Regions from separate parts of the Bacillus sp. M13(2017) genome, predicted to be linked through region 1. Evidence: riboswitches for the same ligand, from Rfam matches in the RefSeq annotation. Region 1 holds a riboswitch; the other holds the start of a gene.
What was found. A riboswitch is a leader RNA that binds a small molecule or an ion and turns the genes downstream of it on or off. The one in region 1 is predicted to bind S-adenosylmethionine.

Region 1 (14,422 bases):
TAAACATAAGAAAGAGGCGACCTCATTTTATGAGTATTTGCAGTCAAAAGATGCACAATCTATCTTTAAGAAATATGGATTTACAGTCCTGTCGTAATTACTATGAGCATTGATGCTATTTTATCGCCTGTCTTTCTATCTTTAAGAGTAGCTGCGTGTGCCACTATTCTCGTTACAATTTTAGGGACAATTGTCGGGCGAGCACTAGCTCGCTCCTCATGGCGATATAAAGTACTATTAGAAACCATATTTTTATTACCAATGGTACTTCCACCAACTGTTATCGGCTTCTTTCTCATTATCATCTTTGGAAACAACAGCCCGATCGGAAAGTGGATTGAATCATTATTTCAGCAGTCTATTATGTTCACATCTACTGCTGCGATCATCGCTTCTACAGTTGTTGCATTTCCGCTTATGTACCAATCAGCGAAAACAGGGTTTTCTATCGCAAATGTACAAATTGAAGAAAGTGCTCGTGACCTTGGCGCAAGTGAATATCAAGTTTTTCTACACGTTACACTTCCACTCGCATTTCCCGCATTACTAAGCGGGATGATTTTGAGCTTTGTCCGCGCACTCGGAGAGTTTGGTGCTACACTTATGTTTGCCGGGAACATTCCTGGTAAAACACAGACAATCCCAACTGCAATTTACATGGCTATTGATGCAAGTAATATGCAACTCGCCTGGACACTTGTAGTTATTACTATCGGTATGTCACTCGTATTTCTACTATGTATTCAACTTATTAATAAAAGAATCACTAACTCTTAAAGCAGCTTTTGTCAAAGCTGCTTCTTTATTTCTTAGGAAATAAAATATACCAATGGGAAATAACTGAATTTTACCTCTTATTAAAATAGACATTTTATTTGAATTCACTTTCTAAAATAGGCAATTTCCTGTTATTATATGGAGGTGTTTCAAAAAATGAAGAAATGAAAACGCATTTATATCGTGAATTCTTCATCCTGTTTTAGCGATCGGTAATCTTCTACTCTATTAGTGGTGCATTACCGATCGTTAGAACGATATGTAACTATATTGGTATAGCAAACCGAAGGGAGTCTTGTAATGGACATTTTATTAGCGCTTCTTCCTGCAATTGCATGGGGAAACATCTTATTAGTAAGCGTAAAAATGGGCGGTGGTGCATATAGCCAAACGGTAGGTATGACAATCGGTGCTCTATTCTTCGCAACAATTATGTATGTATTTACTCAACCAGCTTTAACAATGACAATCTTAATTGTTGGTTTTATCTCAGGTTTATTCTGGGCTTTAGGACAAGTAAACCAATTAAAAACAGTTGAAAAACTAGGTGTTTCAACTACTGTAACGATTTCTACTGGTATGCAACTTGTTGCAACTTCTATCTTTGGGGTTATCGCTTTCCGTGAGTGGACTACTACGACAACAATCATTCTGGGAACGATTGCAATCCTATTAATCGTAGTTGGTGTTGTATTCACATCATTAGATGATAAAGAAAATGCTCAGCCACCTGGACAATTGAAAAAAGGACTTCTTACTTTAATTGTTTCTACTTTCGGCTATCTTGTATATGTAATAATTATTCGTTGGTATAATATTGATGGTTGGTCTGCTATCTTACCACAAGCAGTTGGTATGTTTGTTGGTGCGGTTGTACTGACGTCTAAACATAAACCATTTAACAAATATGCAATCCGTAATGCTTTGTCTGGTTTACTATGGGGAACTGGAAACTTATTCTTACTTCTTTCATTACCACGTGTTGGAGTAGCAACAAGCTTCCCATTATCTCAAACTGGAATCGTTATCTCAACATTCGGTGCGATTGTATTCTTAGGTGAAAAGAAAACAAAACGTCAATTGATCTTTATTGCACTAGGTAGTGTTTTAATTATCGGCGGCGCTGTATTACTTGGTATGACAAAAGCATAATCTTATATTCTATTAGTAAACCCCTGAAGCATATATGCTTCAGGGGTTTTTCAATTCTAATTATTTTCTAGATATAGTTATTTTTATGTTCTTGTCCCTTATAATTGCTCTTCCACTCTAGCAAACCAGCTACACATATAAAGAGATTAATAACAGTTAATATTAGCATGATGTATAAACCAATATAAGGAATAGCTCCTTCCTTTACCATGAATTTCCGCCTTCTCATTATCCATTCCATCTACGGTAAGTCTTTTCTTTTTACAAAATTCTCTTAAAGATGATATCGTTTTTATAACATATCTCTACTAGAAAGGAATAAAGGATATGCTAACTAAACATCGAATTTTATTTATTGGTGCTGGTCGTATGGCAGAAGCTATATTTTCCGGATTACTTAAAACAAGCAAAGAATACATCGAAGAAATTATCGTTTCTAACCGAAGCAACGTAGAAAAGCTAAAGCAATTACAAGGGCGATATGATGTGTCTACTACAACAGATTGGAAGCAGCATGTTACATCTGTTGATACGGTTGTTTTAGCAATGCCACCTTCTGCTCATGAAGAGTTATTAGCTGAGCTATCTCCGTTACTATCAAATCAACTAGTCGTAACAGTAGCAGCTGGCATTGGACCATCTTATTTAGAAGCTAGACTCCCAAAAGGCACGCCTGTTGCTTGGATTATGCCTAATACAGCTGCTGAAATTGGAAAGTCTATCTCCTTATATACAATGGGACAATCAGTAAACGAGATACATCAAGAAACCCTGCAACTACTTTTAAAAGGTATTGGTACTTCGCAACTTTGTACTGAGGAAGAAGTTCATCAGCTTACTGCAGTTACTGGAAGTGCACCAGCCTTCCTTTATTACTTTGCTGAAAGCTTAATTGAAGCAACAAAAAGTTATGGAGTCGATGAAGAAACCGCAAAACATCTTGTCATTCAAATGATTTCTGGCTCTGCTTCTATGCTCGAACAAACGCAAAATCCAGCTAACCTCCGCGAACAAGTAACAACGCCAGGTGGTTCCACAGCTGAGGGTCTCAAAATTTTATACGAGTATAATTTTTCAGAGGCAATTCAAAAAGCAGTAGAAGCAACAAACAAAAAAGCTAGGGGGAAATAATATGATTTTAACAAGTTTAAAAGACTATACAACATTACATAACGGTGTAAAAATGCCTTGGTTTGGTTTAGGTGTTTTTAAAGTAGAAGATGGTTCAGAAGTAATTGATTCTGTAAAAGCAGCAATTAAAAATGGCTACCGCAGCATCGATACTGCAGCAATCTATCAAAATGAAGAAGGCGTTGGACAAGCGATTCGTGAATCCGGTGTTTCACGTGAAGAATTATTTATTACCTCAAAAGTATGGAATAGCGATCAAGGATATGAAACAACACTTCAAGCATTTGAAACTACATTAGAGAAATTAGGTCTAGAATATTTAGATTTATATTTAGTACATTGGCCTGTAAAAGGGAAATATACTGAATCATGGAAAGCATTAGAAAAACTTTATAAAGATGGTCGTGTTCGCGCTATCGGTGTGAGTAATTTCCACATTCACCACTTACAAGACGTATTTGAAATTGCTGAAATTAAGCCAATGGTCAACCAAGTGGAATACCACCCACGTTTAGCACAAGAAGAGTTACATGCATTCTGTAAAGAACATAATATCCAGCTTGAAGCTTGGTCACCATTAATGCAAGGACAACTACTAGATAATCCAACGTTACAAGAAATTGCGACAAAATATAATAAATCAACTGCGCAAATTATTTTACGCTGGGATTTACAAAACAAAGTTGTAACAATTCCTAAATCAATTAAAGAACATCGCATTATTGAAAATGCAAACATCTTCGACTTTGAATTAAGTGCTGATGATATGAAAGCAATTCAAGCTTTAAATGAAGATCGTCGCGTTGGTCCAGATCCAGATAACTTTAACTTCTAGTAGAAAAACCACTGCCATATGCAGTGGTCTTTTTATTTAAGAAAACTGAAAATTTAAACTATATTCCATTCAGTTGACACTTCATTATTCAAGGTGTAAGATTTTGAATTATCAAAGAAACACAAAAATTAATAAAATTTATTCGTTTACTCATTGTATCAAGAGAGGTGGAGGGACTGGCCCTTTGAAACCTCGGCAACAGGTTCATTTTGAATACTGTGCCACTTCCTGCAAGCTTTATGCTTGAAAGATAGAATGAGGGACTTCGTTTATATACGGGTGCATAACTTGTACGTAAAAATCCCTCTTTCTCAATATGAAAAGAGGGATTTTTTATTTTTCATTTCCCTCATCATCATCCAAACTTAATTATTTAGGAGGAAAATCAAATGAAAAAGAAGTTTGTACCCGGTATTGCATCAGTTGTAGGAGTAAGTATTTTATTAACTGGTTGCGGTAGTTATAAAAACGAAGCAAGCGGAGCAAATGCAAAAGACGAGGCACCTAGTAAACAGGTTTTAAACTTATCTTCACCTACTGAAATACGAACAATGGATACGGCTCGTGCTACAGATACTGATTCTGGTCAAGTAATGAGAAACGTATTTGAAGGTTTGTATAATCTTGGTGAAGGTAACAAACCTGTTCCTGGTGTTGCAAAATCTCATGAAGTAAGTGGCGATAAAACGAAATACACATTCCATTTGCGAGATTCAAAATGGTCAAACGGCACTCCTGTTACAGCTAAAGATTTTGTGTTCGCTTGGCAAAGAGCCGTAGATCCAGCAACAGCCTCTGAATATGCATTTCTATTCTTTGATATTAAAAACGCAACAAAAATTAACAACAAAGAACTTCCAGCCGACCAACTTGGTGTAAAAGCAGTTGATGACCATACGTTTGAGGTAGAATTGGAGCGTCCTGTTCCGTATTTTATTAGCTTAACAGCGTTCCCAACATTTCTACCAATTAACGAGGAATTCTTTAAAGCACAAGGTGATAAGTACGCTTTAGAAGATAATACAATCTTGTACAACGGAGCTTTTACACTAAGCGATTGGAAGCACGAACAAAGCTTTAAATTCAAGAAAAACCCTACCTATTGGGATAAAGATACTGTCAAACTAGAAGAAATCAATTTTAACGTCGTAAAAGAAAAATCAACAGAAGTAAATTTATTCGAGTCAAAACAATTAGATCGTATAAAACTAACATCTGACTTCGTCGATAAATATAAAAAGGATGCTAACTTTAAAGAACGTCCAAACGTAGGCGTACAATTTTTACGTATGAATCAACAAAACAAAGTGCTTCAAAACGTTTCTGCACGCCAAGCAATTGATCAAACAATTGATAGAAAATCCTTTGTAAATACGTTATTAAATGATGGATCTACACCAACATTTGGTCTCGTTCCAAAAAACTTTGCAAAAGGACCTGAAGGAAAAGACTTCCGTACTGCAAACGGCGATTTAACAAAAGTTGATACAAAATCTGCACAAGAGTTATGGAAAAAAGCTAAACAAGAGCTTGGTTCGGAAAAGATAACATTAGAATTATTAACGAGTGATGCTGACCTTGATAAGAAAACTGGTGAATTCTTAAAAGGACAACTAGAAAAGAATCTAGATGGATTAACAGTAAATATAAAACCGCAACCGCGTAAGCAACAAGTTTCGCTTTTATTAAAAGGTGACTACGAAATCGGAATTGATGGCTGGAGCCCTGACTTTGCGGATCCAATTACATTCCTTGAGCTATTTACAACGAATAACCCTTATAACTTAGATCATTACTCTAATAAGGAATTCGATGAAACAATAGCAAAAGTGAAAACAACTTTAGCTGGTGATGAAAAAGCTCGCTGGGAAGCATTACTAGCATCCGAGAAAATATTATTTAAAGACTCTGTTATCGCTCCTCTTTACCAAAAAGGCGAATCTTATTTAGAACGTTCTTATGTGAAAGGAATTGTGCAAGTAGACTTTGCAGGTCAATTAAACTTCAAGTGGGCAAAAATTGAAAAATAAAGTGAAACTTTAATAAGTGGGGGGTTCTTCATCCCCACTTATTATTAGCCCACACCAATTGTTTTTTTAGCAAAATATATTAAAAATAGGTTCTCTCACACATGAGAATCTGCTTTTTTAATATATTATTCTAAGAAATTAACAATCTATTTTTACTATTGACATATAGTTCTTTCCAGTGCTAATATTCTAAATATTCAAAGAAACAAAATATTTCACCATCAAAATATAATGTCTACTACGTTGAAACACATAACGATAGATTATAGTTCAACATGTATATACATATAGAACACATGATTACCTATAAACAAATATTTATAATAGGTTTTATCTCCTTCTATAGCCACTTCAAGACACGGACATTATGACGTTACGAACAACACATTTAGGGAGGAACGAACAATGAAGAAAAAAGTTGTACCTGTTGTTGCATCTGTTTTAGGGGCAAGTCTATTACTAACTGCTTGCGGGGGAAATAAAGATAATGCAAGCGGAGCGAAAGCAAACGATAAAGCACCTGATAAACAGGCAATTAACTTATCATTCGCTTCAGAAATTCCAACAATGGATGTTGCAAAAGCAACGGATGGGGAATCCATGAACGTAATGCGCAATGTTTTTGAAGGGTTATATGCAATGGGAGAAGATAATAAACCGGTTCCTGGCGTCGCTGAGTCGGTTGACATTAGTCCCGATAAAACAAAATATACATTCCATCTGCGTGATTCAAAATGGTCAAACGGTACTCCTGTTACAGCAAAGGACTTTGCCTTCGCTTGGCAACGTGCTGTAAATCCTAATACAGCAGCTGAATACGCATTCTTATTCTTCGATATAAAGAATGCGAAACAAATAAACCAAAAACAATTGCCAATTGATCAACTAGGGGTCAAAGCTGTTGATGACAAAACGTTAGAAGTACAACTAGACCGTCCTGTTCCCTACTTCTTAAGCTTAACGACATTCTCAACATTCTTACCAATTAATGAAGAGTACTTAAAGTCTCAAGGCGATAAATATGGTTTAGAAACAAATCATTTAATTTACAACGGTGCTTTCACATTAGAGAACTGGAAACATGAACAAAGCTTCCAATTGAAGAAAAACCCTAACTATTGGGATGCTAAAACTGTAAAATTAGAAGAAATCAACTTCAATGTCGTTAAAGATAAGTCTACAGAAGTGAACTTATATGATTCAGGACAAATTGATCGTGTTGCTTTAACTGCAGAGTTTGTTGATAAATATAAAAGCGATCCAAACTTCAAGGAACGCGCTGAAGTCGGCATTCAATTTTTACGACTAAATCAGAAAAATGAAACATTAAAAAATCAACATGCACGCCTTGCTATTAACGGCGCAATGAATAAAAAAGCTTACGTAGAAACAATCTTAAATAACGGCGCTGTTCCAGCTGAAGGAATGGTTCCTGCGAAATTTGCAAAGAGCCCAGAAGGCAATGACTTCCGTAAAGAAAATGGAAATCTAGTCAAGGATGATGTGAAAACAGCGAAAGAAAATTGGAAAAAAGCAAAACAAGAACTTGGTACTGACAAAGTAACAATCGAACTATTAACAAGTGATAATGCTTTAGCTAAAAAGACTGGTGAATATTTAAAAGGTGAATTAGAAAAAAACTTAGATGGATTAACAGTGAATTTAAAACCGCAACCACGCAAACAACAGTTGAAACTACTATTAAGTGGTGACTATGAAATTGGTATTGACGGGTGGGGCCCTGACTTCGCTGATCCAATTACATTCTTAGATTTATTTACAACAGATAGTGCTTATAACTTCGATAAATACTCTAACAAAGAGTACGATGAGCTAATTCATAAAGTGAAAACAGATTTAGCTGGCGATGAAAAAGCACGCTTTGAAGCAATGAAGCAAGCTGAAAAAATTCTATTACAAGACGGTGCTGTCGCTCCTTTATACCAACAAGGTCGTTCTTACCTACAACGCTCTTTCATTAAAGGGCTTGTAACAACTGACTTCGGCGGTGAATTTAACTACAAGTGGACAGAAGTTGCAAAATAATAAAATAAAAAGGTATCCAATCACAGGATACCTTTTTATTTTATACTTCTTTAACTACATGACTTCTTCTCTTTACTATTCCTTTTATAGATACAGTAATTACCGCTACCAATTGCGTAACTAATATAATGACTAATAATGAAATAATATTTTTCTCTAGACTAACTCCCCCAAATATTATTGTATAATAGCCATTTGCTGCATATGTTGCGGGAAATACTTCACCCATTGTTTGATATGTTTTAGAAAGCATTTCATGCGGTACAATTACACCCGAACTTACAAGTTGTAGTGATAGCGAGATAATATTAAAAATCATACCTGCGTTTCCGAAAACAGCTATGAACATTTGTGTTAATGAAAGAAAGGCGAAGAAGACTATCGCTTGAAACATCCATATACTCCATACTGCTTCATGTATTTCAATTTGAAATCCTCTCATCAAACCAATTGTAATACATGCAAGTAAAATTGATACTATACTGTTAATAACCTGTCTTGATACAAAATTACTCCAACCGTTCTTTACTTCCTTTGCAACTTTTGATAGTTCCATACTCATGATCATGGCTCCTACAAATGAAGCTAATACCATCATTAGTGGTACCATGTTAACCGAAAATCCTTTTGCATCATTTACTCTATGCACTGTAAAACTAATTGAATCTTCGTTTAACCCTTTTATTACTTCTACATTTTCAGGCCCTACAGCTTGTAATTTCCCCACAATCGCTTGTTTTTTATAACTTGTTATCTCTTTATTTACATTGTCTCGGATTTGTTTTGCGGCTCCTTCCATCAGTTGCTTTGCCATCATGGCATTCGCTTGATTAATGTGAAAGTTTAAATTTGATTTTCCTGTTTCATTTATATCCTTTGAAAAAGAAGCAGGAATTTCAATAATCATATCGTATACATGGTCATTCATTGCTTTATTTGCTTTTTCCACAGACTGTTCTGCTTTCACCTGAAATGGTAAACTTCTCTGTAAGCCTTCTGCTATTTTACTACCTATATTTCCATCTTCATTCACAATAGCAATACGCATTTGGTCTGCCCTTTCATTCACTCCATCATATGCCGTTAACCAAACACAAAAGAAAACAAGTTGGAACGATAGCGCTACTACCATTCCAATATACGTACCTGGTCTTTTTAAAAACTGTTTTAATGTATCCATCTTCCCGCTCTCCCGTACAGCAAGCAAGTACTTACTTACATTTTGTTTTTAAATAAATACTAGGGTCTTAAAGCCCTAGCATATAAAACTATATTATTCTCAATAAATTTCTCATCATCGATTTCCATAAGTCGGTTTTCAAAACGTAATTTAGATAAGAAGTAACCAAAATTAATCCATATAAAATTCATTACTTGCGCTTCAATATTTGTATGAATAACCTTTCCCTGTTCCTGCATTTCAGCAAAATATATGATTAATTCTTCTTTTAACCCTTTTGGAATTTTGGAGATTTCCTCATCTAATTCAGGAAATTCCCTCGCCTCACGTATACCGATAGAAATAATGTCTTTTATGCTATCTAAAAATTTATGATAATGCCTCGCTAAGTTCTTTAAATCCGTTTCTAATTCCCATACAATTTCTGTTTGTAAAAAATGTTTTAAATGCGGGACATATGAAAATTCAGCAACCGCCGCTTCAATAACACCCTTTTTACTTTTAAAATTGCGGAATATCGTTACTTCATTAACACCAGCACGCATTGCAATTTCCTTCGTTGTTGCCGCCGTATATCCCTTTTCTTTCACTAATTCAATTGCTGCTTGAATAATTTTTTCTGCTGTCTTTGAGCGCGCCATAAAAAACCTCTCTCCCTAATGCAAGTGATCACTTACATTTAGATTATATACCTTTTCTAATTATTGTCAATAATCCTCTTCTCCCTCTTTTTGCACAGAATTAAAACTCATAATAAATATAAACATAAACATCAAATATGTTCTCCACGTCAAAGAAGGTATATGCCCTGACCAAAGATAGCTAACTAAATAATTAATTCCCATAATACAAGACGATATTACTATACTAATACTTATTAGTTTTACATATTTGAACATATCTTTTCTCCTTGTTTTTATTTTTCTACTTCTTCAAATTGTAGATTCACCGGTTCTTCTAAAAGTGTTTCATAAAAGTTCTCTGCCAAATCTGTTGAAGGAATTTTTTCATCTACTTCATCAAATCGAATACTATCTAGCCACACACAACCTTCCCCTGATAATAAAACACCAAATGCAATACCAAGCGCTCCTTCTTGTATATCTAATACAACCGAGTACGATTGCCAGTTATTCGTATTTTTAATGGGGCGATTTTGCATATTATCCATAGCGAGCGGTTCTGTATCTTTTCCATCTACTCGCATCCACAATCCTGCCCAATCTCTTACGCTTTCACTCTTAACAAATGCTGTAAAACGTAATCTCTTCCCTACATATTTATCCGCTCTGAACATTTGCATTAATGTCGAAAATCCTCCGTGCGTAACATTCTCTTTTGCTTTTATGTATGCAGATACTTTTCCTTGATGGACAACTTCATAATCTAAACCCATCTCATATTCAGCAGGATGACTTCCACTTAAGATCCATCCTTTTGGTATACCTTTTTGCATTGAAACACCCTCTCTTTCTATATAAAATGACTGGAAGTACTTTCGATATTTCTTTGGTGGCAATTGAAACATTCTTTTAAAAGCTCTCGTAAATGCCTCTTGTGAGGAAAAACCGTATTGCACTGCAATATCAATAACAGCTCTCTCCGTTGACACTAAAACTTGTGCAGCATGAGTTAACCTTCTCTTTCGAATATAATCCGTTACACTCATCCCAACATATCTTTGAAAGATGCGATGAAAATGGTACATCGATACTGCACTGTGAGATGCCACTCTTTCTGTTGTAAGCTCCTCATGTAAGTGATTCTCTATATATTCAATTGATTTTTTTATTATCTCTTTATATTCTTCATGCATTTTAGTCCCTCCCTCACAACTTCAATTTACCATATACATACAAATCGTTTTTGATTTAAATTGCGGATTAGCCCTTGTGACTGCAGAATAATAATTTATTTTCAACACATACATAATTACATGTTTTTGGGAAAAACTTGTATAGAACGAATTTACATAAGGAGGAATTTATAATGAGAATTCTACTATCAGTTTTATTAGCTCTTATGCTAGTACCTGCATTAACAGGATGTAAAGCTCCTGCAAAAGAAGACACAACTTCTAATAAAAAGACGACTGAAGAAGCAAAAAATGAGGCTCCTGCAGATTTAAAATTAAACTTTAATGAATTTAGTTTAGATGCAGACTATGAAGATACGAAGAAAGACTACGAAGCTGATTATAAAAATGTAGCGGCTGATAAGAAAATGGAAGCAAAGCTTGAAGATCATAAAACAAATGCAAAGTTTACAGGTGACGAGGCTATTACAAAATTAAGCCCACTTCTACAAGAATTAAAATTTGATAAAGACACTCCTGACCAAGAAGTAATCGATCAAGTAGTGAACGTGTTCAAACTTGATAAAGACTATCAAAAATTCGATTTAGAAGTTGTCTTCTCTGATGGAACGAAAAAAGAATACAAAAGAGAAATAAAATAACCTTGCACAGGCAAGGTTATTTTTTCGTTTCTGCTTGAAAACGTTTATAGTATGTCGATGCTGTTGCAAAATTAATTTCTATATCACGAATCAACGATGAATCTTCTTCTTTAGCTAACTTCTGTAATTTTTTCATCGCTTGCTCCGATTCATTCAAGAAACCAATATATACTTCATGTTCTTGCTCTTTCGACTTCGGCACACGAATTTCTTTACGTATATGATCAATATCTTCTAACATGCTCGTTGTTACCTTTTGCACATCTTCTTTATATGTAGCAGTCGTTATTTCCTTACCGCCCTTTTCTTTTGCTACTTCAAATAACTGCAGTGCTTTATTAATTTCTTTATTCATTTTCAAATCATATTTTTCATGTACTGCACGGTATTCTTTCATCTCTTCTGTTTGTTCTGTAGATTGCTCTACCTTTTCTTTCGGTTCTTTCGTATCTTTATTTCCATTACACCCTGCTAGAAGGAGCATTCCTCCCATTACGGCAATACCCAAAACCTTCTTCATCTCTTCTTCTCCTTTTATCTACAACTATTACTCATTATAGTTTCTTTTATCTCCACTTGTTATTATACCGAGAACATCCTACTTTTTACACTTAAGACGACATCGTAATATATATACCAACATGTTTGTCACAGTATCGTCACTTTATACAAATAACTTTTGCAATGCTTTACTACATCACCTTACAAAACTGTATGAGGTATTTCAAAGAAATGAAAAAAAGAACTGATCCAAACATTCCCTTTGAATCAGTTCTTTTTTGTTAAGCCTCTAGATTTTGTTTTTGTTGCAGTTCAAACTGCTTCTCACTTCTTCTAGCCATAAATAGATAACATAACACTGCTCCTACTTCACAAAGCGCAATAACAACACCCATCGGTAATGCTGTATTACTTCCACCGATACCTACTAGCGGAGCAACAAGAGCTCCTGAAATAAACTGTAATAAACCTAATAAAGCTGATGCTGTTCCTGCAGCTTGCTTCTGATTTCTCATCGCTAATGAGAACCCAGTTGTTGATACAACCCCGACACTTGATACGACAAGGAATAACGAACATAAAACACCAATTAAACCTATTCCTAATACAATTGTCAGTAGTAAAGATAGACCACCAACAGCTGCGATAATAATACCCGCAACAAATAATGTCTTCTCATTTACTTTCCCCGCTAAACGACCCGTTACCTGACTAGCAATAATAATACCGATGCCGTTAATCGCAAAAAATAAACTAAATTGCTGTGGTGATGCTCCGTATATGTTCTGCAACACAAATGGTGAGCCCGAAATGTATGCAAACATTGCCGCTGTTACTAATCCTTGTGACAATGCATATCCCATAAACAGACGGTCCTTTAACAATTTCCCGTACGTCGCCAAAGTCCCTGACAAACCACCCGTTTCTCTTTCTTCAGGAGGTAATGTTTCGCGCAATACGAAAGTAGCTGAGATTAACATGAATATGCTAATTGCCCCAAGGACGATGAAGACACCGCGCCACGTTGTAAACTGTAACAATTGCCCTCCAATAATTGGTGCCAAAATAGGTGCTGCTCCGTTTACTAACATAAGCAGTGAGAAAAACTTCGTCATTTCAGAACCTGAGTACATATCTCTTACCATTGCACGTGATATAACAATTCCGGCTGATCCTGAAGCTCCTTGTAGGAAGCGCAATAACACTAATGTCCAAATAGATGGCGCAACAGCACAAAGTAAAGAAGAAGCTACATAAATAATAAGTGCAATAATAAGAGGTTTGCGCCTTCCGTAAATATCACTAATCGAACCGACAAATAATTGTCCTACTGAAAGCCCAAGTAAACAAGCTGTCAATGTAAGTTGCGCAAGGGATGCACCTGTTTGCAAGTCATCCGTTAACTTCGGTAATGAAGGCAAATACATATCAATAGATAATGGCCCAATCGCCGTAAGTGTTCCTAATACAAGAATCATCCATAACCTGTTTGCCTTTACAGGTTTATATATTTCGTGATTAACTTCATTCACTTTTCCAATTCACCCTTTCCTATACACACCAAATCGTAACAATTATAGTTACATCATAAACATACGTCAAGTACATTGCATTTTCCTCTTTCATAATGTAAAAAAAGCGATAGAAATTCTATCGCTTTACTTTTTCACATTGCTATTCGTAAATTTAGATACTGAGGCCATCGTCTCTCCCGTATCTAAATATGTAATTTGAATTGGGTCTCCTACTTCTGTAAACATAGCATATGGGAATTTCTTCACTGGTATCATAAATACCTTTTGTTCATTCTCTAAAAGTACGTACACGATTGTATTTTCACCTGATTTTTCTTTATATACACGTTGTACAATACCTTCTTTTTGCGCTTCTTTTCCTGTTGAGGTTGGTCTAAATGTATCACCATTACCGCTCATTACGTTTTTATAATTCTCAAGCGCTTCTTTCTGCGAAGAACCTGTTGCAAATATTTTTGCATTAGCAGCATATACAACTGTATGCGCACGTACTAGGCCTCCGTCATCAACAACCGGAATAATCCAAGCTGGTTTACCGTATACGTTATAAATGACAGGCATTGTCCCATGCCATTTCTCTCTCTTAAAGGAATTATCTACTACTTCTGTAGCTGCTGAACCATCCATAATCCCCTTTACTTCTTTTCCATTATAGTAATATAGCTTGCCTGTGCGTGCATCTACTAATGAATAGCCTAGAGCTGAATCTACTCCTTCTTTTGGAGAAGTAAAGTCTGTAAAATAATACAGTGTTCCATCTTTACCAAAAATCGGGGTC
Region 2 (5,467 bases), on a different contig from region 1:
GTAAATTAGATGCTGCCATATACTGTCCTCTAGAATTTTCAGGTGCATATTTACTGACGAAACTATGTACAACTGGCGAACGAATCAATTCCCCAATAGTTAATATTGCCATAAAGCCAAATAGTAGCCATATATTCGTTGTTAACCCTATTAAAAACATACCCATTCCAAATAATATATTAGAGACAATTAAAACGTTTCGGTCGCTCCAATTCTCAAAATATTTTGCAACTGGTAAAGAACATAAAACAAACAAAATGCCATTTAACCCCATCATCCATCCGAAAATTTCAGTATTACTCAAAGAGAATGAACCAGTACTCCATGAGAAAAGAGATTGAGTTGGTACAAATTCCTTTACATATAATGCAAGATAAAGATCTAGCTGCATGAAAGCTATCATAATCAAAACTCCCGCAAATATGTAAAGAGAGAAAATTTTATCACTAAAAATTTTCATATAATTATTCCATTGTTCTTTAAAGATTTTTGATATTGGATTGTTATCTCCATCATTTTTAGAAGCTTCGGGAAGCGTTTCTCTAATTATGAAATAGATTGCTATAAAATAAATAAATGTAACAATTGTACAAGTCCATAACAATTCACTTCGATAATGAAAGAAGAAAAATGAACCTAACACTGGTCCAAATACAGCACCAATATTATTTGCTGTAACAAAAGTGGCAAAGACCACCCTTCTATCCTTTTCTGGCACTATATCAGCTATCATTGCAGAACTTGCTGGACTGTATATTGCCCCGCTAATTCCAATACCGATATAGGCTAAATAATTAATCCAATGTGAATGAGATAAAGCAAAAACTGCAAACATTGCTACTTGTATGATTGTGCCTAATAGCATGACAGGTCGACGCCCTAATCGATCAGCTAAATATCCACCTAACAAATTACCTATTATGCCTACAAGAGGTATAATTGCCATTAAAATTCCGCCAATTGCTTTACCAAAAGCATCGCTATAGTATATTGCCATAAACGGAAAATACATCCAAAACAATGTATTGAACATAGTTTCGCCAATCAATCTAGTTTTTAAATTTCTGTCCCAAGATAACCATTTCAACGTAATACATCCCCTATTTTAACTTTTCAAATATTCACTATACATTCTATAAACTGTCAGTCCAAGGGAAATATAATAACATAAATTGAATTTATTTTACAAATTAATATAGAAATATAAATTTTAATTACAACACATTCTCTAGTTATTATCCTTTAATGCAATTCGAACTCACAGATCACCGTTACTATTAAACTAGACTAGACCAGATTCAAGATATCACTAAAGAAATAAATGATTCATAAATAGAAAAGAACATTGATTTTTCAATGTTCTTTTCTATTATTTCTGCATATGAATTAGATTTATATTCGAAAAAGCGCCTTACCCTTGATTCCTCTGCACCTCTTTAAACTCCTCCTTCACCTTATCTAACAATCCTTCTTCCGTAATTAATCGATACGCCGTATTTGCTAGTGCTTTTGCTGATGTAATTAACGCTTTGTCTCCAAGTTCTGAACGTGCTGCTTCTCTAAATTCATTCGTATGTGCAATTAAATCGTCTGGACCAATTTTAATGTACGGATGAATGGTCGGTACGACTTGACTTACGTTTCCTGCGTCTGTTGAGCCGATGCCAAATCTTTCTTTCCGATTTACGTCTTCACCTTGTAATTCTAGCTCTTCGGCTACGACTTCATTAAATGTTTTTGTTACGAGTAGTTCATCGATTTCATTTTGGAATTGATGAATTTTCACTTTCGTACCTGTTGCTAATGCTGCTCCCTCTGCGATATTTCTTACTTTCTCTGTTATTTCCGCACATCTTTTTCTCGTTGCTGCGCGGATGAAGAATCTTGCTGCAGCGTAGTCAGGAATAATGTTAGGTGCTTTTCCGCCCTCAGTAATAACGCCATGAATTTTCACATCTGACGGAAGTTGTTGGCGAAGTGCGTTAATGCTGTTATACAGCTGAATGACCGCATCTAATGCGTTAATTCCTTCTTCTGGTGAAGCTGCGGCGTGAGCTGTTTTTCCGTAAAAATGAAAATCAAGTGGATCGACTGCTAGTGATGGACTCGTTGTCGCTGTTTTTCCGCTCGGATGAATCATAAGTGCCGCATCAATATCTTTAAATAAACCAGCCTTTACATAACTCGCTTTTGCACTACCGTTTGGTCCTCCTTCTTCAGCTGGTGTTCCAAACACGACAACTTCTCCCCCAATTTCTTCAAGCGTTTCTGATAATGCGATTGCTGCCGCAACGCTAATTGTGCCAATTAAATTGTGACCACACGCATGACCAAGTCCTGGTAAAGCATCATACTCAGCTAAAAATGCGATAACTGGTCCTTGTTTTCCTGAGCTTTTTCGCGCAATAAAACCTGTTTCATGTCCAGCTATATTGTGCTGCAACTGAAACCCTGCGCTCCCTAGCAATAAACTTAACGTTCTTGATGCGTAAAACTCTTGGTTACCTATCTCCGGATTCGCATGAATATCATGACTTGTTTCTATGTACTTTTCCTTATTTCTTTCAATACTCTCTTCGATTGTTTTTCTTTGTGACGTTACTCCAGTAGCTCCCATTTTTCTTCCCCCTTATATTTTCACATAAAAAAGCCTCTTTCTAAAAGATAGAAAGAGGCTTCTGCATATACAGTCAAAATGAGCTTCTTTCTTATCTTTCAAGTTACCTTGCTGGAATTGGCACAGTATTCATAATGAATCCGCTGCCGAGGTGTCATAGGGCCAGTCCCTCAACCTCTCGTGATAAGAATTTTCATAAAATTATATTAAATTACATTCATTCTAAGTTCATTCCGATTAAAAGTCAAGGAATTCCTATCCGAATTTACCGAATATCTAAAAATCCTTTTAATACACCAATTGTTTCTGGTGCTTGCAGTCTTGCACATACGTACGGAAATTCCGTACTACCTTCAAACATCATTTGAGATGTAAGCGGTGCACCTGCCCAGAAGATTTCATCATCAATTACTAAGAATGGGAATGCTTTATTTTGTCTTTGTAACTTTACATTTTTCAGTGGAACTGGTCCATCACTATAAACTGTTATTTGCGCATTTGTACGCATTAACGCTTGCCATACTCGCTTATCCACTTGTTTTGTACTTGGAAGTGAAATAATAATTTTTCGTTTTGCGGCTAAAATATCTTTTAATAACCCTTTCGTTTCCTCAAGATTCATTTCCATAAACCAGCGTAAACGTTTCGAAATTTTCCGTTCCCACAATTGTCTTGATGTCGTGCGATCATACACATCTCCGTGACGTTCTATATGAGCTGTTAATTGTGATAATGCTTGTTTTCTCGAAAGGTTTTTACGCATATAATGGCAATCTGATAATTGAATGAACTTCCCTCTCGCCCTTGTCACTGCTACATTGACGAGGCGATGGTTTTTGTGATCAAAGAATAATACGCCAGGTCGTTCTTGCGGATAACTGTCAACCGTATCAAAGATCATCATATCTCTTTCAGAACCTTGGAACTTATGAACTGTTGCCGCTAATACTGGTATGTTTTGATATTTCGTTCTCTGCAACATTTCTCTAATACACGTCGATAAAAAGCGTGACTGCGCCCTGTAAGGTGTCACAACACCAATCGATTGAACACCATCTAACAATCCGATTAACATCATTTGCATTGCTACTAAACCAGACATAATGTTAAAACGTGAACCAGATGCAGCGTCTTTTAACGAAAAGGCTCCCATTTGGCTCGTATCGAATAAAACACTCGCCTCATTTGCGAACGGCTGCAATTGCGCAAGTTCTTTACGCTCTGAAACAGACGGATGATCGTATACTCTATTTTTATAAATAAACGAATTCGTAAACTTCGATATATCCGCATGCATACGTCTTTGTTCCTGCAACATAAATAGGTTCGGATGTGCTTCTGATTTATTAACAGACTCAACAATCCCAGCATGGTAAAACATATCTTCCCCGAGCCATTTGCGAACAAGTTCATGGTTCGCCATCGCAATTGGAGGTAATTGTAAAAAGTCGCCACAAACGACGATACGTTTTCCAAGTGAAGCAGCTAATGCGATTTGCGGAACATATGCCATACTCACTTCATCTACGACAACTAAATCAAATGTACGCTCATAAATCAGTGAATCAATGGCACATTTCGATAAAGTCGCGCCGATTACTTTCGCATTTTCAATGTATTCTTTTTCTACTTCTTTAATTTTTGCTTTTTGCTTTCGAAGATCACTTTCAATCTCTTGTATACGCTTCTTATCAGCAGAAGTCGCTTTATATGATAAAATCTTTTCTCGAAGATCTTGTCGTGTTTCCTCTAAATAGAGTCTTTCTTCTCCCCAAGATCCGTTCGTCGTTTCAACTAACTTCGACGCAAGTAACGTTTCATGATTTCGTATATGTTCATGTTGGCTATAACCGTAACGAACAATTTCGCCAGGTGTCCATTTCTTTTTCTTCTCAATTTGCTTCGTGACTTCACTCATTAATACGTCTACTGCCGCATTACTATGAGCTAATACAAGTACCGATTTTCCTTTTTGATAATGTGCCGAAATAATACGTGATAAATTGTAAGACTTCCCTGTTCCAGGCGGTCCCCACACGTACGTCGTCGGATTGTAAAATGAACGATACGCCAATTCATTTTTCGGATTTTTCATCTTCTCAATATGCTTCGGACTACTCGTCCCGTCAACAAGACGCTTTATACGATTACGTTTTAACTTATCTTTACGCGCTTCTTTCAATCGCTCTTGCAGTTGCTCTAACAATTGCCACGGTTCACTGTATAAAACAGCTTCTCGTATTTCACCTTGTATATAATCATTTAATTTCAATTCTATTTCTAATCCATGTACAGATAATACTTCTCCTGTCGCTTCCTCACCATCGAACTCAATTCGAATTGGTGAACCTTCCGGTAAACTTACTTCCGAAATAAGCTGAAATACATATACTGTACTTTCATAATCTGTATATAAAAAACGACCGTTCATGATAGAAATTTTACTACCACCTATCGTTTTCCAATGCTTAATTTCATACGCTAATGCATAATGCCACTCTTTCATCGTTTCCGATAATGAAGGAGTTTGAGTAGGTGTATTCATCGTATAATCTCCTTCCTTCTCCCCAAACATACTTTCTCACTATACCATATAACACGCTAAAATTTGTAAGGTTTTTATCTTGCTTATTTTCTTAATTTTCAATAATATATTGTATATAATTTTCAGAAAGAAGGAATCTACATGTCAGTTAGAAGAATTGAACACGTCGGACTTATGGTCGCAAACTTAGAAACATCTATTTCATTTTATGAAGAAGTAGTTGGCTTACAGCTCATTAAACGTATGGGACACCCGAATCCAGACTTAAAACTCGCTTTTTTAGGTGTGGAAGAATCAAAGGAAAC

Region 2: another riboswitch for S-adenosylmethionine. It lies ahead of CGQ22_RS21320 (M20 family metallopeptidase); the one in region 1 lies ahead of CGQ22_RS29805 (peptide ABC transporter substrate-binding protein).

Annotation. Positions count from the first base shown of each region.
Region 1 covers NZ_KZ268524.1:23,761-38,182, reverse strand. Annotated here, with positions in the region: gene modA (molybdate ABC transporter substrate-binding protein) at 1-97, shown strand, start outside; gene modB (molybdate ABC transporter permease subunit) at 103-777, shown strand; gene CGQ22_RS29820 (GRP family sugar transporter) at 1,078-1,929, shown strand; gene CGQ22_RS32225 (hypothetical protein) at 1,997-2,140, opposite strand; gene proC (pyrroline-5-carboxylate reductase) at 2,257-3,060, shown strand; gene CGQ22_RS29810 (aldo/keto reductase) at 3,062-3,895, shown strand; SAM riboswitch class I at 4,048-4,152, shown strand; gene CGQ22_RS29805 (peptide ABC transporter substrate-binding protein) at 4,285-5,925, shown strand; gene CGQ22_RS29800 (peptide ABC transporter substrate-binding protein) at 6,331-7,971, shown strand; gene CGQ22_RS29795 (YhgE/Pip domain-containing protein) at 8,012-9,151, opposite strand; gene CGQ22_RS29790 (TetR/AcrR family transcriptional regulator) at 9,211-9,792, opposite strand; gene CGQ22_RS29785 (hypothetical protein) at 9,859-10,050, opposite strand; gene CGQ22_RS29780 (helix-turn-helix transcriptional regulator) at 10,068-10,967, opposite strand; gene CGQ22_RS29775 (YusW family protein) at 11,141-11,608, shown strand; gene CGQ22_RS29770 (hypothetical protein) at 11,625-12,128, opposite strand; gene CGQ22_RS29765 (multidrug effflux MFS transporter) at 12,391-13,650, opposite strand; gene CGQ22_RS29760 (DUF3981 domain-containing protein) at 13,768-14,422, opposite strand, start outside.
Region 2 covers NZ_KZ268509.1:161,748-167,214, reverse strand. Annotated here, with positions in the region: gene CGQ22_RS21325 (MDR family MFS transporter) at 1-1,087, opposite strand, end outside; gene CGQ22_RS21320 (M20 family metallopeptidase) at 1,412-2,617, opposite strand; SAM riboswitch class I at 2,706-2,807, opposite strand; gene CGQ22_RS21315 (AAA domain-containing protein) at 2,883-5,192, opposite strand; gene CGQ22_RS21310 (VOC family protein) at 5,304-5,467, shown strand, end outside.